DNA from 3 places in the Microlunatus sagamiharensis genome. Region 3 is predicted to be linked to each of the others. Evidence: riboswitches for the same ligand, from Rfam matches in the RefSeq annotation. Region 3 holds a riboswitch; each other region holds the start of a gene.
What was found. Region 3 has a riboswitch for S-adenosylmethionine ahead of thrC (threonine synthase). Riboswitches for the same ligand answer to the same signal wherever they lie in the genome.
Positions count from the first base shown of each region.

Region 1: another riboswitch for S-adenosylmethionine. It lies ahead of BLU42_RS10310 (aminotransferase class V-fold PLP-dependent enzyme); the one in region 3 lies ahead of thrC (threonine synthase).
Region 2: another riboswitch for S-adenosylmethionine. It lies ahead of BLU42_RS10330 (amino acid ABC transporter permease); the one in region 3 lies ahead of thrC (threonine synthase).

Region 1 is NZ_LT629799.1:2,274,582-2,279,553, forward strand. Features, by position in the region: gene BLU42_RS10300 (LLM class flavin-dependent oxidoreductase) at 1-199, opposite strand, end outside; gene BLU42_RS21085 (glutathione S-transferase C-terminal domain-containing protein) at 196-717, opposite strand; gene BLU42_RS21090 (glutathione S-transferase family protein) at 732-1,157, opposite strand; gene BLU42_RS10310 (aminotransferase class V-fold PLP-dependent enzyme) at 1,154-2,581, opposite strand; SAM riboswitch class IV at 2,619-2,733, opposite strand; gene BLU42_RS10315 (FAD/NAD(P)-binding protein) at 2,973-4,964, opposite strand.
Region 2 is NZ_LT629799.1:2,280,301-2,285,272, reverse strand. Features, by position in the region: gene BLU42_RS10345 (ArsR/SmtB family transcription factor) at 1-369, shown strand, start outside; gene BLU42_RS10340 (cation diffusion facilitator family transporter) at 369-1,295, shown strand; gene BLU42_RS10335 (GNAT family N-acetyltransferase) at 1,311-2,039, opposite strand; SAM riboswitch class IV at 2,140-2,250, shown strand; gene BLU42_RS10330 (amino acid ABC transporter permease) at 2,553-3,557, shown strand; gene BLU42_RS10325 (amino acid ABC transporter ATP-binding protein) at 3,554-4,363, shown strand; gene BLU42_RS10320 (ABC transporter substrate-binding protein) at 4,426-4,972, shown strand, end outside.
Region 3 is NZ_LT629799.1:85,093-90,064, forward strand. Features, by position in the region: gene BLU42_RS00390 (glutathionylspermidine synthase family protein) at 1-1,207, opposite strand, end outside; gene BLU42_RS00395 (hypothetical protein) at 1,371-1,826, opposite strand; gene BLU42_RS00400 (hypothetical protein) at 1,918-2,421, opposite strand; SAM riboswitch class I at 2,535-2,649, shown strand; gene thrC (threonine synthase) at 2,666-3,952, shown strand; gene BLU42_RS00410 (MoaD/ThiS family protein) at 3,949-4,224, shown strand; gene BLU42_RS00415 (GRP family sugar transporter) at 4,270-4,972, opposite strand, start outside.

The DNA of each region.
Region 1 (4,972 bases), 2.2 Mb from region 3:
CCGTGCGGGAGGTGCTCTGGAGAGAGAGCCCGTCCTCGAACGTCACGAGGTCGAGCAGGCCCTCCTCGGCCCGGCGGGCCAGGTCGACCCAGTAGCCGGCCGTGAGCAGCTCGCGCGGACGGGCCGTGGGCAGGCGCCAGGCGGTGGGGTGCCAGCCGGCGCCGTCGAGGGCGACGGCGAGGTGCAGCGGCCGGGTCATCGGGTGCTCCTGACGTGCTCGTCGTGCTGGTCGCCGTCGGCCCCGGGGAGGAACGACGGGGTGCCGCCGATGCTCGCCCAGCGCGTGCTGACGTGGAACGCCGGCAGCTCGGCGAGCCAGGCTGCGTACCGCGCCAGGTGGCGGAAGGCGGTCAGCGGCGGTCCGACGCGCGTGGCGTCGTACCGGGCCAACGTCACCCACAACTGGATGTCGGCCTCGGTGATTCCGTGCCCGACGAGGAAGCCGCCGTCGGCGAGGCGGTCGTCGAGCGCGTCGAGGGCGGCCAGCAGCGCCGAGCGGGCCTTCGCGGCACCCGGTCCCTGCCCCGACGCGCGGCCGAGGCCCTGGTTGACGGCCGGACCGAGCCAGGCGTCGAGCGCGTCGATCTCGGCCCGGTGCTCGCGCGGGTAGGTGTCGACGCCGGGCGAGCGGTGGCCGGGGAACTGCGTGGCCACGTCGACCCCGAGCGTCGCGTAGTCGTTGCTGACGATCCGGTGGGTCTGCGTGTCCCACAGCACCGGGACGTTCCCTGTCACACCCAGGGGGGACGACCCCCCTGACCCCCGGAACTGCGCGAACCGTCGAACCCGGGCTCGGTCGCCTCGTACGCCTCGCGCAGCAGGGTGAAGCCGTTGACCGGATCCGGACCGTCCGTCTCCCGGAACGCCCACCCACGCCCGTCGCGCACGTCGTCGACGTAGTGCGTCGGCACCACGTCGGACAGCCCGTTGACCGCGAGCTCCAGGACCACGCGCTGCGACCAGGGGCAGGTCCAGCTGGCGTACAGGTGGTAGCGCCCGGCCTCGGCCTGGAACCCGCTGGACCCGTCGGCGCTCAGCCGGCCGGTGAAGCGGTAGAGCGGGCGGGGGTCGTCGGGGCGCTGCGGGCTGCGGTAGGGCCCGTACGCGGCGAGGTCGGGCGGGCTGGCGTACGCGGCCCGGGGCGGGGAGAGGGTCATCGGTCGGCTCCGGTCGGAAGGGTGGCGCAGGGGCTGGTCGGTGATGAAGCGCTGCCGAGGGGGTCGGTCAGGCTCTCGAGGCCGGACCAGTCAGGCGCGGGACGGTCGTCGGGTGCGGGTCGACAGCTGCCGCCGTCGGAGGCGTAGGTCCAGCGCGGGCCCTCGGCGAGGAGCTGGTCGAGCGCGGAGAGGAGCCGGTCGACGTCGGCCGAGCCCGACCCCACCCCGAAGGACGCGCGGACCGCACCGTCGCCGCGGCCGAGCCCGAAGCGGGCCAGCAGCGGGTGCGCGCAGAAGCGCCCGTCGCGGACGCCGACGCCGTGCTCGGCCGAGAGGTACGCCGCGACCTGGGCGGAGCGCCAGCCGGGCACGACGAAGCTCACGACCCCGACCGCGTCGGGGGCGTCGGACCAGAGGCGCAGCGGCTCGATCCCCCGCCCCTCGAGCCCGGCCACCAGACGGTCGCGCAGCGCGGCCTCGTGCTCCCGGACCCGGTCGAGACCCGTCTCGGCCAGCGTCCGCAGCGCCTCGGCGAGGGCCAGGGCGCCGAGCACCGCGGGGGTGCCGCCCTCGTGGCGCTCCGGGCTCGGCGCCCAGGTGGTGGAGGTCGTGGTGACCTCGCGGACCGCGCCGCCGCCGGCCAGGTGGGGCTCGGCGGCGTCGAGCCAGTCGCGGCGTCCGACGAGGGCGCCCACGCCGTACGGGGCGTAGACCTTGTGGCCGGAGAAGGCGACGTAGTCGATCCCGGTCGCGGCCAGGTCGACCCCGCGGTGCGGCAGCAGCTGGGCGGCGTCGACGGCGAGCCGGGCGCGGTGGCCGTGGGCGAGGTCGGCGAGACGGCGGAGGTCGGGGACCTCGCCGGTGACGTTCGAGGCGCCCGTCACGGCGAGCAGCGCGGCCGGGGACCGGGCCAGCTCGGCCGCGAGCAGGGCCTCGGTCTCGACGAGCGTCGACGCGACGCGGACCACGCGGGCACCGTGCGCGCGGCTCGGTGAGCGCCACGGCAGCAGGTTCGCGTGGTGCTCGACGTCCAGCACCACGACGTCGCCGGGCACCGCGCTGCTCAGCAGGTTGAGCGCGTCGGTGGTGTTGCGGGTGAAGACGACCACGTCGTCCGCACGGGCGCCGACGGACGTGCCGACCGTCTCCCGCGCCCGCTCGTACAGCGCGGTGCTGAGCTGGGAGAGGTAGCCGGCCCCGCGGTGCACGCTGGCGTACGCGGGCAGGGCGGCGGCGACGTGGTCGGCGACCCGCTGGAGCGCGGGGGCGCTGGCGGCGACGTCGAGGTGGACCGACCGGGCCTGGCGGCCGCCGACGAGCGGCACGACCCAGCCGGCGCCGACGGTGGGCAGCAGCGGTGCGACCGTGCGGTCGAGCCGCTCGGTCAGAGCGGCTGCGGCGTCGGAACGGGTGAGAACGGTCATCGGGGACCCTCCGTGGGGTTCAGGACCCCGTGGGACGGGGCCGCGCTTGCCGGTGCCGGAACCGGCACCAGCCGTGTCGTCACCCGGGGCACCCCACCGCGGAGGAGGGTTGCCGGCCAGCAAGCCGGGGCTTGACGCTGGCGCTCGTGACAGGAGCACTATAACTCGGTATTTCCTAGTAGGGCACTTCGGTACAGGATCCGGACCGGTCGGCGCTCACGACCAGCGCAGCAGCACCGACAGGCGGGCCTCGATCTCGGCCGGGCACGGCCGCTCGCGTGCTGCGGCCGGGCGGGTCCCTCCCGCCTCGGCAGGCACGGCGGTCCCGGAGGCGCGCCCGGGGCCGCGCCCGGCCGGCGGTGCGACCGGTGCGGGCGTACGGGGCCCCACCTCAGGACCTCCGCCCGGCGCCGACGGGCTCGCTGTCGTCGACGACCGCCGGGGTGAGGGCCAGCAGCGCCCGGGCGACGTGGTCGTTGAGCCGGTGGACGGGCGCGTTGGTGCAGGGCCGGGCGAAGGCCGCCGCCTTGACCGTCGTGTGCATGCCGAGGGCGAAGCGGCGCTCGGCCACCGTGCCGTCCGCCCGCACGAGCCGCTGGGCACCGTCGGTGCTGAGCTGGCCGGTGTCGACGGGCTCGCCGTCGGCGGTCACGAGCAGCTGCGAGGCGACCTCCCCGCGGGCGGCGAGCGTCGCCAGCAGCGGGTCCTCGACCCGTGCGAGGTCGAAGGCCGGCAGCGTCGCGTCGACGAGGGAGCGCGCCGCGACCTCGCCGGGCACCGTCGTCGAGCGGGCCACGAAGACGCCGCGCTCCGGGTCCACCCCGACCTCGAGGCCGCCGCCGAGGAACGACACAACCCCGGCCTCCTCCAGCGCCAGCAGCTGCTCGAGCCGGTCCGGCGGCGGGCCGCTGGCCCAGAAGCTGAAGAAGCCCATGAACCAGCCGTAGAAGTCCCGCAGCAGCGAGCGCGGGTCCATCAGCGGCGAGGCGAGCGCGGCCCCGATCACCGGCATCACGGCGAGGAAGCCGTGGAAGGCGCCGAGGTCGGCGCTCCACGTGGGGTCGGCCCGGCGCTCCAGGTCGTCGCGCACGTAGCGGCGCAGCACGCGGCTCAGCTCGTCGCGGTCCGCTACCCGCACGTCCCGCAGCGGGCGGTCCACGACGGCCGGGTCGAAACGGTCCGCGGGGTCGGGGACGACCTCGGCGATCCAGCGCGCGTACGCCTCGCTCCCCCACTCGAGCGCGGCGAAGGTGGCGGCGAACTCCTCCCAGGGCACGGTGATGCGGCCGGGGTGGCCCAGGCCGAGCTCGACGTAGGACGCCCAGGTCACCTCACGCCCGACCAGCGGCCACACGTCGGCGAGGAAGTCGATCGGCTCGCCACGCCGCAGCAGGGCGCCGACGGCCTCCGCCGTGCAGAAGCGGGTGGCCGCCGGCTTCGGGGCGCGGAGGCGGTACATCGGCTTGGAGTGGTACGGCACCCCGCGGCGCGAACCGACGTGCAGGCGCGGCTCGCGGCCGGAGGGGACGTACCGGAGCCGGCCCTGACGCTCGGGGACGAGGCTCGACGCCTCGTCGCTCGACCCGTCGGCCTGGCCGTCGAGGCGCTCGAACACCCCGCCGCGGCCCTCGGTGACGAGGACGAGGAAGTCCACGAATCCGAGCCCGAAGCCGCGGACGAGGATGTCCTCCCCGGCCGGCACCGCCGAGAGGTCCAGGTCGCCGGCGTAGCCGGGCGGGAGGTAGTGCAGCCCGTGCTCGACGGCGAGGTCCGCGAGCGCCGCGAAGGGCGGTGCGGGGGCGACGTCGACGTGGCTGTTGGTGAGGACGACCGCGTCCACGGCCAGCAGCTCGCCGTCCTCGAGGACGACGACCTCGCGCCCGCCCCCGTCGTCGCCCGCGGAGAGCAGGTCCACGGCTCGCTGGGGGTGCGTGTGCACGGTGACGCCCTCGGGCAGCCGGCCCAGCGTCTCGTCGACGGCCCAGCCGAGGTAGGCGCTGGCCAGCCGCCGGGTGGGGAACTCCAGCGGTCCGACGGTCGCCGCCTCGGCCGCCAGCTCGGGGTCGGACAGGTGACGCCCGTGCGTGAGGCACCACTCGGCCATCGTGGGCCCGGGTGTTATCGGGCCGGCCATGACGACGCTCTCGTCGACGAAGGCCGTCAGGTCCTCGGTCGTGGTGTTGAGGCGCAGGAGCTGCGACTGCGCGTCGCGCCACACACGACCGCCCCCCGGCGGGAACGGGTCGACCAGGTGGATCTCGACCGGCCCGTGGGCGACCTCGGCGGCGTTCGTCACCAGGCGCTCGAGCAGGCCCGCACCGCGCGGCCCCACCCCGACCACGGCGAGCACGAGGCTCCGCCGGTCGTCGCTGTTCGCTGGCACGTCTCTCC
Region 2 (4,972 bases), 2.2 Mb from region 3:
ACGGCCACCGAGCACGATGCCGGACCGGGATCCGGGGCGGTGGCGCTCGGCGAGGCGGTGCCGGAGACCGCGGTGCTGCTGTTCCGGAGCCTGGCCGAGCCGACCCGGCTGCTGATCCTGCGCCACCTGATGCTCGGCGAGCACCGCGTCGTCGACCTCACCGCGCACCTCGGGCTGGCGCAGAGCACCGTCAGCGCGCACCTCGCCTGCCTGCGCGACTGCGGCCTGGTCGCCTCGAGGCCGGTCGGCCGCTCCTCGGTGTTCGCCCTCACGGTGCCCGACGAGCTGCTGGACCTCCTCGGCGCGGCCGAGCGCCTGCTCGCGGCGACCGGCGACGCGGTCACCCTCGGCCCGGGCGTCGAGCGCTGATGGGCCACGACCACGCGCACGCGCACGGCTCGCTGACCGCCACCGGGCGCCACCGGCGGCGGCTGGTGCTCGTCCTGCTGATCACCGCCGCGGTGTTCGTCACCGAGGTGGTCGGCGGGCTCCTGTCCGGCTCGCTGGCCCTGCTCGCCGACGCCGGCCACATGCTGACCGACTCGGCCGGGCTGCTCATCGCGCTGATCGCCTCGGTCCTCGCCGCCCGGCCCGCGACGAGCGCGCGGACCTTCGGGCTGCAGCGCGCGGAGGTGCTCGCGGCGCTCGTCAACGGCGTGCTGCTCGTGGCCATCGCCGTGCTCGTGCTGGTCGAGGCCGTACGCCGCTGGCAGGACCCGGCCGAGGTGTCGAGCGGGCTGATGCTGCTCGTCGCGCTGGTCGGGATCGTGGCCAACGTGGTCGGCCTGCTCGTCCTGCGCGGCGGCAAGGACGAGAGCCTCAACCTGCGCGGCGCCTACCTCGAGGTCCTCGGCGACCTGCTCGGATCGGTGGCCGTGGTCGTGGCCGCCGTGGTCATCCGGACGACGGGCTGGACCCAGGCGGACCCGCTGGCCTCCGTGCTTATCGTCGTCCTCATCCTGCCGCGGGCCTGGTCGCTGATCCGCGACGTCGTCGACGTCCTGCTCGAGGCCACGCCGCGGGGCGTCGACCTCGACCGCGTACGGGAGCACATCGAGCAGACCCCGGGCGTCGTCGAGGTCCACGACCTGCACGTCTGGACCATCACCAGCGGTCTGCCCGTGCTGTCCGCGCACGTCGTCGTCGACGGTGACCACCTCGAGCAGGGCCGGTCGGGCCAGGTCCTCGACGCCCTCGGCGGGTGCCTCGGGGAGCACTTCGACGTGGCGCACTGCACCTTCCAGCTCGAGCCCGTGGGCCACCGCGCCCACGAGCCCGAGCACCACCACCGCTAGGTCGTGCCTCGCGCCCTAGACGGCGCGCACCGCCGCGAACTGCACCTCGCTGCGCAGGTCGAAGCCCATGGCCAGGTAGAGCCGGATCGCGCGGGTGTTCGCCGCGCTCGTGTGCAGGAACGGGACGTCGCCGCGCTCGCGGACCAGGTCGGCCACGGCGCGCACCAGCCCGGTGGCCAGGCCCTGGCGCCGGTACGCAGGGTCGGTGCAGACCGCGCTGATCTCGGTCCAGCCGTCCGGGTGGAGCCGCTCGCCGGCCATGGCGACGAGCCGGCCGTCGCGACGCAGGCCGAGGTAGGTGCCGAGCTCGATCGTGCGCGGCCGGAAGGGGCCGGGCTCGGTCCGCGCCACCAGGTCGGTCGCCTCGGCGACGTCGTCCGGGCCGAGCCGGACGGCCTCCTCGTCGGGGAAGGAGCGCAGGGCCGCGGTCGACACGAGCTGGACGCCGGGGATCGCACCGTCCGGCTCCCAGCCGTCCGGGGGCGACCAGGCGGTGCCGGCCGGGACCGCCAGGGCCGCGACCTCGCCCGTCGCGTACAGCCCGCGCAGGTCCGCCCAGGCGGCGGGGTCGTCGGTCGACTCGAGCGCGGCGAAGGGCGCGACGTCGGCCGGGTAGCGGCGGGCTCGGTCGGTGCCGATCGCGAAGTGCGCGTGCGGTCCGGTCAGCGCCGACCACGTCGCGGCGTCGAGCGTGTGGGCGGGGCTGCCGGCCGCCGGGCGGGCGGTGGTGGGGGAGCTGGTCACGCCACCATCGAACACCCTGCCCACCCGACCTGTTCCGCTATTCCCTAGTTACCCACCAGGATTTGACAGGAACCCGCGATGCGTCCTAACGTCCTCCCCAGGTCACGAGCATCAGCGACAAGCCCTGGCTGGCTGATCGGCAACCCTCGCACGAGCGGTGGGGTGCCCCAGGTGACGACCCGGCAGGGGAGCAGCCCTGCAAGCGCCGACCCCCGCCGGGGGTCCCGACGGACAGGTCCGCCGCATGACGACCACGCACCGGGCAGCACCGCTGCCGCACCGCGCCAGCCCTCCCGCGCCCCGGCGTGCCGGCGGCATGCCGGGCTGTCGACGCCCGACCTGCTGTCGCTGAGCGAGACGTAGGCGCGAGCGTCCCACGACCGCGCCGACCCGCCTCCTGACTCCCGTCCCCGCCTGCCGGCGCGGACGCCGGCTGCGCGCACGCAGCCCCTGAACCTCCCCACCCGCAGCGATCGGCCCGTGCGCCGACGCTCCCGCACGCCCCGAGGTCCGATGAGCCTGAGCACCGCACGGCGACCGCCCGCCGCCGACCACCCGCCCGACACCGCCCGACCTGGCGGCCGACCCGCTGCCGTCCGCGGGGACGACCCCGTCGAGGCGCTGGTCTCCTCCCGCGTCGTCCCGCTGCGCCGGCCCTGGCGCTGGGTGGCCAGCGTCGTCGTCCTCCTCCTGCTCGCGCAGGTCGTCAGCGGCCTCGCCTCCAACCCGGCCTACCAGTGGGACGCCTTCGGCTACTGGTTCTTCCAGCCGATCATCCTCGAGGGCCTGCTCGTCACGCTCAAGCTGACGGCGTGGAGCGCGGTGATCGGCTTCGCGGCCGGGGTCGTGCTGGCGCTGATGCGGCTGTCGGCCAGCCCGGTGCTGCAGTCGGTCAGCTGGGTCTACGTCTGGGTCTTCCGCTCGATCCCGCTGATCGTGCTGCTGCTGTTCCTGGCCAACGCGACCGCGCTCTACCCGAGCCTCGGGCTGTCGGTGCCGTTCGGCCCGCAGCTGTTCAGCATCGACGCGACCCGGCTGCTCAGCTACGAGGCCGCGGCGATCATCGGCCTCAGCCTCAACGAGGCCGCGTACGCCTCCGAGATCGTCCGCTCCGGGATCATCTCGGTCGACCCGGGCCAGCGCGAGGCTGCGGCCGCCCTCGGGCTGCCGCGCCACCGCCGCTTCACCCGCATCGTGCTGCCCCAGGCGATGCGCGCGATCCTGCCCTCGTACGCCAACCAGCTGATCGGGCTGCTCAAGGGCACCTCGGTCGTCTACATCACCTCGCTGCTCGACCTCTTCGGCCAGGTCGAGACGCAGGCCAGCACCAACAGCGGCCAGGTCATCCCGCTGCTCATGGTCGCCACGGTCTGGTACGTGATCCTCACCAGCGTGCTGTCGGTCTTCCAGTACTTCGTCGAGCAGCGCTTCGCCCGCGGCGTCGACCGCCTCGCCGGCCGGACCCGGGCCCAGCGGATCCTCTCGGCGGTCCGGACGCGACGGGGGGTCGCCCGATGAGCGCCACCGCCGCGGACGCCCCGGCCCAGCGGGTCGTGCCGAGCGCGACACCGGTGGTGCAGGTGCGCGGGGCGAGCAAGTCCTTCGGCGCCCACCAGGTCCTGCACGAGGTCGACCTCGACGTCGCGCGGGGCACGGTCACCGTCGTCCTCGGGCCCTCCGGCTCGGGCAAGTCGACGCTGCTGCGCGCCGTCAACCACCTCGAGAAGCTCGACGCCGGCTACGTCCGCGTCGACGGCGAGCTGGTCGGCGTGCGCGTCGCGCACGGCCGGCTGCACGAGCTGAGCGAGCGGGCGATCCTGCGGCAGCGGGCCCGGATCGGCTTCGTCTTCCAGGGCTTCAACCTCTTCCCGCACCTGAGCGTGCTGGGCAACGTGGTCGAGGCGCCCGTCGCCGCCCTCGGCCGCGACAAGGCGGAGGTCCACGCCGAGGCCCGCGCGCTCCTCGCGCGGGTGGGCCTGGCCGACAAGGCGGACGCCTACCCCCGGCAGCTCTCGGGTGGCCAGCAGCAGCGGGTGGCGATCGCCCGCGCGCTCGCCCTGCGCCCGCAGCTGATCTTGTTCGACGAACCGACCTCGGCGCTCGACCCCGAGCTCGTCGGCGAGGTCCTCGCGGTGATCAAGGACCTCGCGGCCGCCGGCGCCACCATGATCATCGTCACCCACGAGATCGGCTTCGCCCGCGAGGTGGCCGACACCGTCGTCTTCCTCGACGCCGGCCGTGTCGTCGAGCAGGGACCGCCCGACGAGGTCCTCGACCATCCGCAGCACCCCCGCACCGCGGCGTTCCTCAGCCGCGTGCGCTGAACCGCACCCCGACCCGTACGCCTCCCGCGGCACCCCCGCGACGCCACCTCCAGGAGACAGCCATGCCCATCCCCGTACGCCGAGCCCTCGCGGCCGCCTCCGCGGTCACCCTCCTCGCCCTCGCCGCCTGCTCCACGAGCGACGCCGCGACCACCGGCGCGCCCAGCACGGACGCGAACGGCAACACCACCGTCGTCGTCGCCGACAACACGACGACCGCGACGCGCACCGAGATCAGCGTGCCGACGCAGCAGGCCCTGCACGACGCGCTGCCGGCGAAGGTCAAGGAGCGCGGGACGCTCGTCATCGGCGTGGGTGCGCTGCCCGCCGGCTTCCCGCCGCTGGCCTACGTCGGTGACGACCACAAGACCCTGACCGGTGCGGAGCCCGACCTCGGCCGCCTGGTCGCGGCGACGCTCGGCCTCAAGCCGGAGCTGCAGAACAGCGCCTGGGAGAACATGTTCGTCCGCCTCGACAGCGCCCAGCTCGACGTCGGCTTCTCCAACATCACGGTGACCGAGGAGCGCAAGCAGAAGTACGACTTCGCCTCCTACCGCGACGACAACCTCGCCTTCGCCGTCCGGAAGGACGACCCCTGGACGTTCGACG
Region 3 (4,972 bases):
TCGGCGCGTAGAGCTGGATGACGCCCGGCTCGTCGCCGTACGGGCCGGGGGTGTCGAGGACGGTCTGGCCGTCGACGACGACGCGGACGTTCGCTCCCTCGCGGCCGAGGATCGGCTTGCGGACGTAGCTCTCGAGCCCGTCGGGCTGCTCGCCCTCGAACCAGGCCGGGATCAGCAGCCGGCTCCGTTCCGGGTCGCGGCCGTAGAGCTGCCACAGCACCGGCAGCAGGCCCTTGTTGGACCAGAGCATCTTGTACGGCGGCTCGATCCAGACGGTCCCGCCCGCGCGGCGCATGTCCTCGAACACGGCCGGGCCGAACTCCTCGGCGACCATGTGCTCCCAGGGGTAGAGCTTGAAGACGATGTCGAGGTGGTCGCCCGCGACCCCGCTGGTGCCGTCGTAGAAGCGGCCGTCCTCGCCGAGGTGGATCTTCTCGACGTAGAGCCAGCGGGTCTCGTAGCCGGCGTCGGTGCAGGCCTGCTGCATGACGCGCAGGTTCTGCAGGTCCTCGTACGAGCTGCCCTCGACCCGGACGTCGCCGCGCTGCTCCGGCGGCACCAGGTGCGCGAGCTCGGGCAGCAGGTTGTCCTGCCAGGTGCACGCGAAGTGGACGACCGGCTTGTGGCCGAGCGCCTCCTCGGCCTCGGCGAGGTTGCGCCGCCACGCGGCGACGAGCATCTCGTAGATCTCGTTCCACTGGTCGTCGCCCTGGCGGGTCTGGTCGAACCAGGCCCACTGGATCACCGCGGCCTCGAGCAGCGAGGTGGGGGTGTCGGCGTTGAACTCGTAGAGCCGGATCCGCCCGAGCGCCTCGTCAGCGCCGTCCTGGAGGTCCGTGCAGGCCGGGTCGAGCAGCCGGTTGCCCCCGTAGACGACGTCGAAGCGGCCGTAGACGCTGCCCCACTCCGGCGTGCGGTTCCAGGTGGCGGAGATGGCGGGCAGCGCCCAGCGCGGGATGCCCATCTTGTCGGTCGTCTCGGGGTGGGCGAGCATCCAGTCACCGGCGCTCACGCACATCTCGAAGAGCGTCGTCGCGTCGGCGTGCATCTGCTCGACCTCGGCGGCCGAGAACGCGTAGTGCGCGGCCTCGCTCCAGTAGGAGCGGGTGCGGCCGTCGGGCAGCTGCGTCTGCCAGTAGGTCAGGCCCTGGTCGGCGACGAGCTGGGGCCAGTTGTCGCGGGTCTTGCCGGTGGGTCGACGTTCCACGGGAGGTCGTGTCTCCTCAGGTCCGGCTCGTGCAGGCGTGGCATCCGCGCCCGGTGCGGCACGTCGGGGGAACGAGAGCGCAGCGGGCTGCGCCGAGTGAGCCTGGCGCAGCCGGTCGGGATGCGGGGCCACGCCTGCGCCCGTCGGAATGAGGAGGCACGACCTAGCTCCCGGTCCCGCCCTGGGAGCCGCCGAAGCCGCCGCCCTTGGACGTGCCGGCCTTGGTCCCGCCCGACTTGCCCGAGGCCGAGCGGGACCGCGTCACGGTCCCGCCGAGCCCGCCGGAGCCGGTGACGCGCCCCGTCCGCGGGAGCCCGGCGCGCTCACGGGCGACCGGGTCGTTGTAGGGGACGACCGAGGTGCGCTGGCTGACCGGCAGCTGATAGCCCAGGCCGCGGCCCCCACCGAAGCCGCCGATCCAGATGAAGCCGGGGAAGCCGCCGCGGTAGCCGTCGTCGCAGCGCGACTCGTCGACCACCTTGCCGTCGGCGTCGGCGCAGTAGACGTCCTCGGTGACCTGGTCGTCCTGCGCGCTGCAGGCGGTGAGGATCCCGGACGCGGCCAGCGCCGTCGACAGCGCCAGCGCTGACAGCCGGGGGACGCGGGACCTGGGCACCATCGAGGGGACTCCTTGCGCACGGGCGGGGCGCGGGCGCCCCGGGGAAGGTCTCAAGGATGCGGGTAGAGGGGTCAACTTCGCTGGGCCGCGCTCAGCCGGCGCGCCCCCGACCGGCTCCATGGCGTCGACGACGGCGTCGCAGCGACCGGACGGGACGCTCGACGTAGCCGCCCGCGACCAGCCCGGCGCGGCGCTCGAAGACGTTGCCCGACGCGCGGTCGCCGGTCCGCACGACCGACCAGCCCATCGCCAGGACGTAGAGGCCGAGGTAGGGCAGGCCGAGGCAGCGGGCGTACTGGCGGGCGTGGAGCTCCTCGTGGCGCAGCAGGTCCGGTGTGCGCCGCAGCAGCGCGTCGAAGGAGCGGGCCGTGATGATCACGTCACCGACGGTGAAGGCGCCGGCGACGGGGAAGCGGAACCGGTAGCCCTCGGCCAGCACCAGCCCGTACGGCCCCGGACGCCGGCGGGCACCGCCGAGGCGGGCGACGAGCAGGCCGAGCGGGGTCGAGAGGTTCGCCCGGTTGGCCCGCCGGCGGCGGCGCTCGGCCGGGGTCAGCGGCGCTCCCGCGTCCTGGCCCGAGCGATCCTGCGGCATGCGCCGAGCGTAGATCACGCGCTCTGTCTCGCACTCTGGTCAGCCGGATCAGCATGCGGACCAGAACGTGACCGCGCACCGGTTCTCCGGGCCGGGCGTCCTAGAGTTGTCCACGTTCATCCAGAGGGGGACGAGGGACCGGCCCTGTGACTCCCCGGCAACCGGCTGACAGCCAGACACGGTGCCACTTCCGGCTTCGGGCGAAAGTCGCCCGAGGACAGATGATGCGTGAGGACGAATCGTCATGACCGCGGTGCTCGACACCCAGGTACCCCCGCCCGCCGGCGTCCGTGAAGGTGCCTTCGGCAACGCCACCCACCTCGTGTGCCGGGCCTGCGGGGAGAAGTCCCCGCTCGGCCCCTTCTACGCGTGCATGGAGTGCTTCGGCCCGCTCGAGGTCGGCTACGACTTCCCGCGGGTCACCCGTGAGCAGATCGAGGCGGGCCCGAAGAGCATCTGGCGCTACGCGCCGCTGCTGCCGGTGCCCTCCGACATCACCACCTTCCGCTCGACCGACCCCGGCTTCACCCGCCTCGTCGACGCGGGCAACCTGGCCGCCGACCTCGGCGTGCGCAAGCTCTGGGTCAAGGACGACTCCGGCAACCCGACGCACTCCTTCAAGGACCGCGTCGTCGCCGTCGCCCTCTCGGCGGCCCGCGAGCTCGGCCTGACCGTGCTGGCCTGTCCCTCGACGGGCAACCTGGCCAACGCGGTGGCCGCCGCCGCGGCGCGCGCCGGCATCCGCTCCGTGGTGATGGTCCCGTCCAACCTCGAGCAGCAGAAGATCATCGCCTCCGCGGTCTACGACACGACCCTGATCGCGATCGACGGCAACTACGACGACGTGAACAAGCTCGCGAGCGAGATCGCCGGCGAGGAGGAGGGCTGGGCGTTCGTCAACGTCAACGTCCGCCCCTACTACGCCGAGGGCTCCAAGACGCTGGCCTTCGAGATCGCCGAGCAGCTCGGCTGGCGCCTGCCCGACCAGGTCGTCGTGCCGGTCGCCTCGGGCTCGCAGCTGACCAAGATCGACAAGGGCTTCGGCGAGCTGGTCAAGCTCGGGCTGGTCGAGGACAAGCCGGTCAAGATCTTCGGCGCGCAGGCCACGGGCTGCTCGCCGGTCGTGCAGGCGTACGAGGCCGGCCAGGACGTGGTCGCGCCCGTGCGGCCCGACACGATCGCCAAGTCGCTGGCCATCGGCAACCCGGCCGACGGGCCGTACGTGCTCGACGTGGTGCGCCGCACCGGCGGCCGCATCGCCGACGTCGACGACGAGACCGTCGTGCGCAACATCGTGCGGCTGGCCCGCACCGAGGGCATCTTCGGCGAGACCGCCGGCGGCGTGACCCTCGGCGTGACGGCCCGCCTGCTCGCCGAGGGCGACCTCGACCCGGACGCGGAGACCGTGTTCATCAACTCCGGCGACGGGCTCAAGACCCTCGACGCCGTGTCCTCGCACGTCGGGCCCAAGACGACGATCCCGCCGCGCTACGAGGCGTTCACCGACTTCTGGAGGAGCTACAGCGCATGAGCGCCCACGTCCGCATCCCCACCATCCTGCGCACCTTCACCGGCGGGCAGAACGAGGTCGAGGCCAGCGGCCACACCGTGGCCCACGTGCTGGAGTCCCTCGACGCCGACTACCCCGGCATCAAGGACCGCATCGTCGACGGCGAGGGCAAGCTGCGCCGGTTCGTGAACGTCTACGTCGGTGACGACGACGTGCGGTTCGTCGGCGGGCTCGAGGCCGAGGTCGCCGACGGCGCCAAGGTCTCGATCATCCCGGCGGTCGCGGGAGGCTAGACCCGACCTCGTCGTGGGACGCGGCGGGCCTGCGTCCCACGGACCTCACCGCATCGCGGCGATGACGGCGCCGCCGACCCCGGCCACCGCGATCCCGGCGAGCACCCGCCGGGCCTGGCTGGTGCCGGGGCGGGGGACGCGGAACACCCAGATGCCGATCGCGGCGTTCACCGCGAGGCTGAGCTGGGCGATCGTGAAGCCCGTCCCCGTGCCCACCCGGGCGACCAGGGCCAGCAGCAGCAGGTTGCCGACGCCGAAGACCACGCCCGCGCCGACCTGGGTGGCGGCGACCCTCGGCGCGAGGCGCACGGGCGCCCGCGCCGTGAGGGCCAGCACGAGCGCGCCGACGAGGATGCCCAGCGCGAGGGGCAGGTTGCTCGCCTGCGCCGACGTCGCCGCCCACTGGGCCGGGATGAAGTAGCTCCCCCAGAGCACGCCCGCCGCCACGGCCCACAGGAGGCCGGGCGACCGGAGCCGCGTGGTGCGTGCGCCGGGACCGGTCGCCCCGGCCGTACGCGCCTGCGAGCCCGAGATCAGGAGCACCCCGACCACCACGGCGACGAAGGCGAGCCCGAGCAGCGCGAGGCGGTCGGGGGTGAAGCCGTCGAGCTCGCCGAAGAGGAGCGCGCCCCAGGCGAAGGCCACCACGATGTTCAGCGGCGTCCAGGTGCCTGCGGCGCGGGCGAGCCCGATGGTGGCGGAGGCCCGGAAGACGCAGTAGTTACCGGCGGCCCACACCACGCCGCCG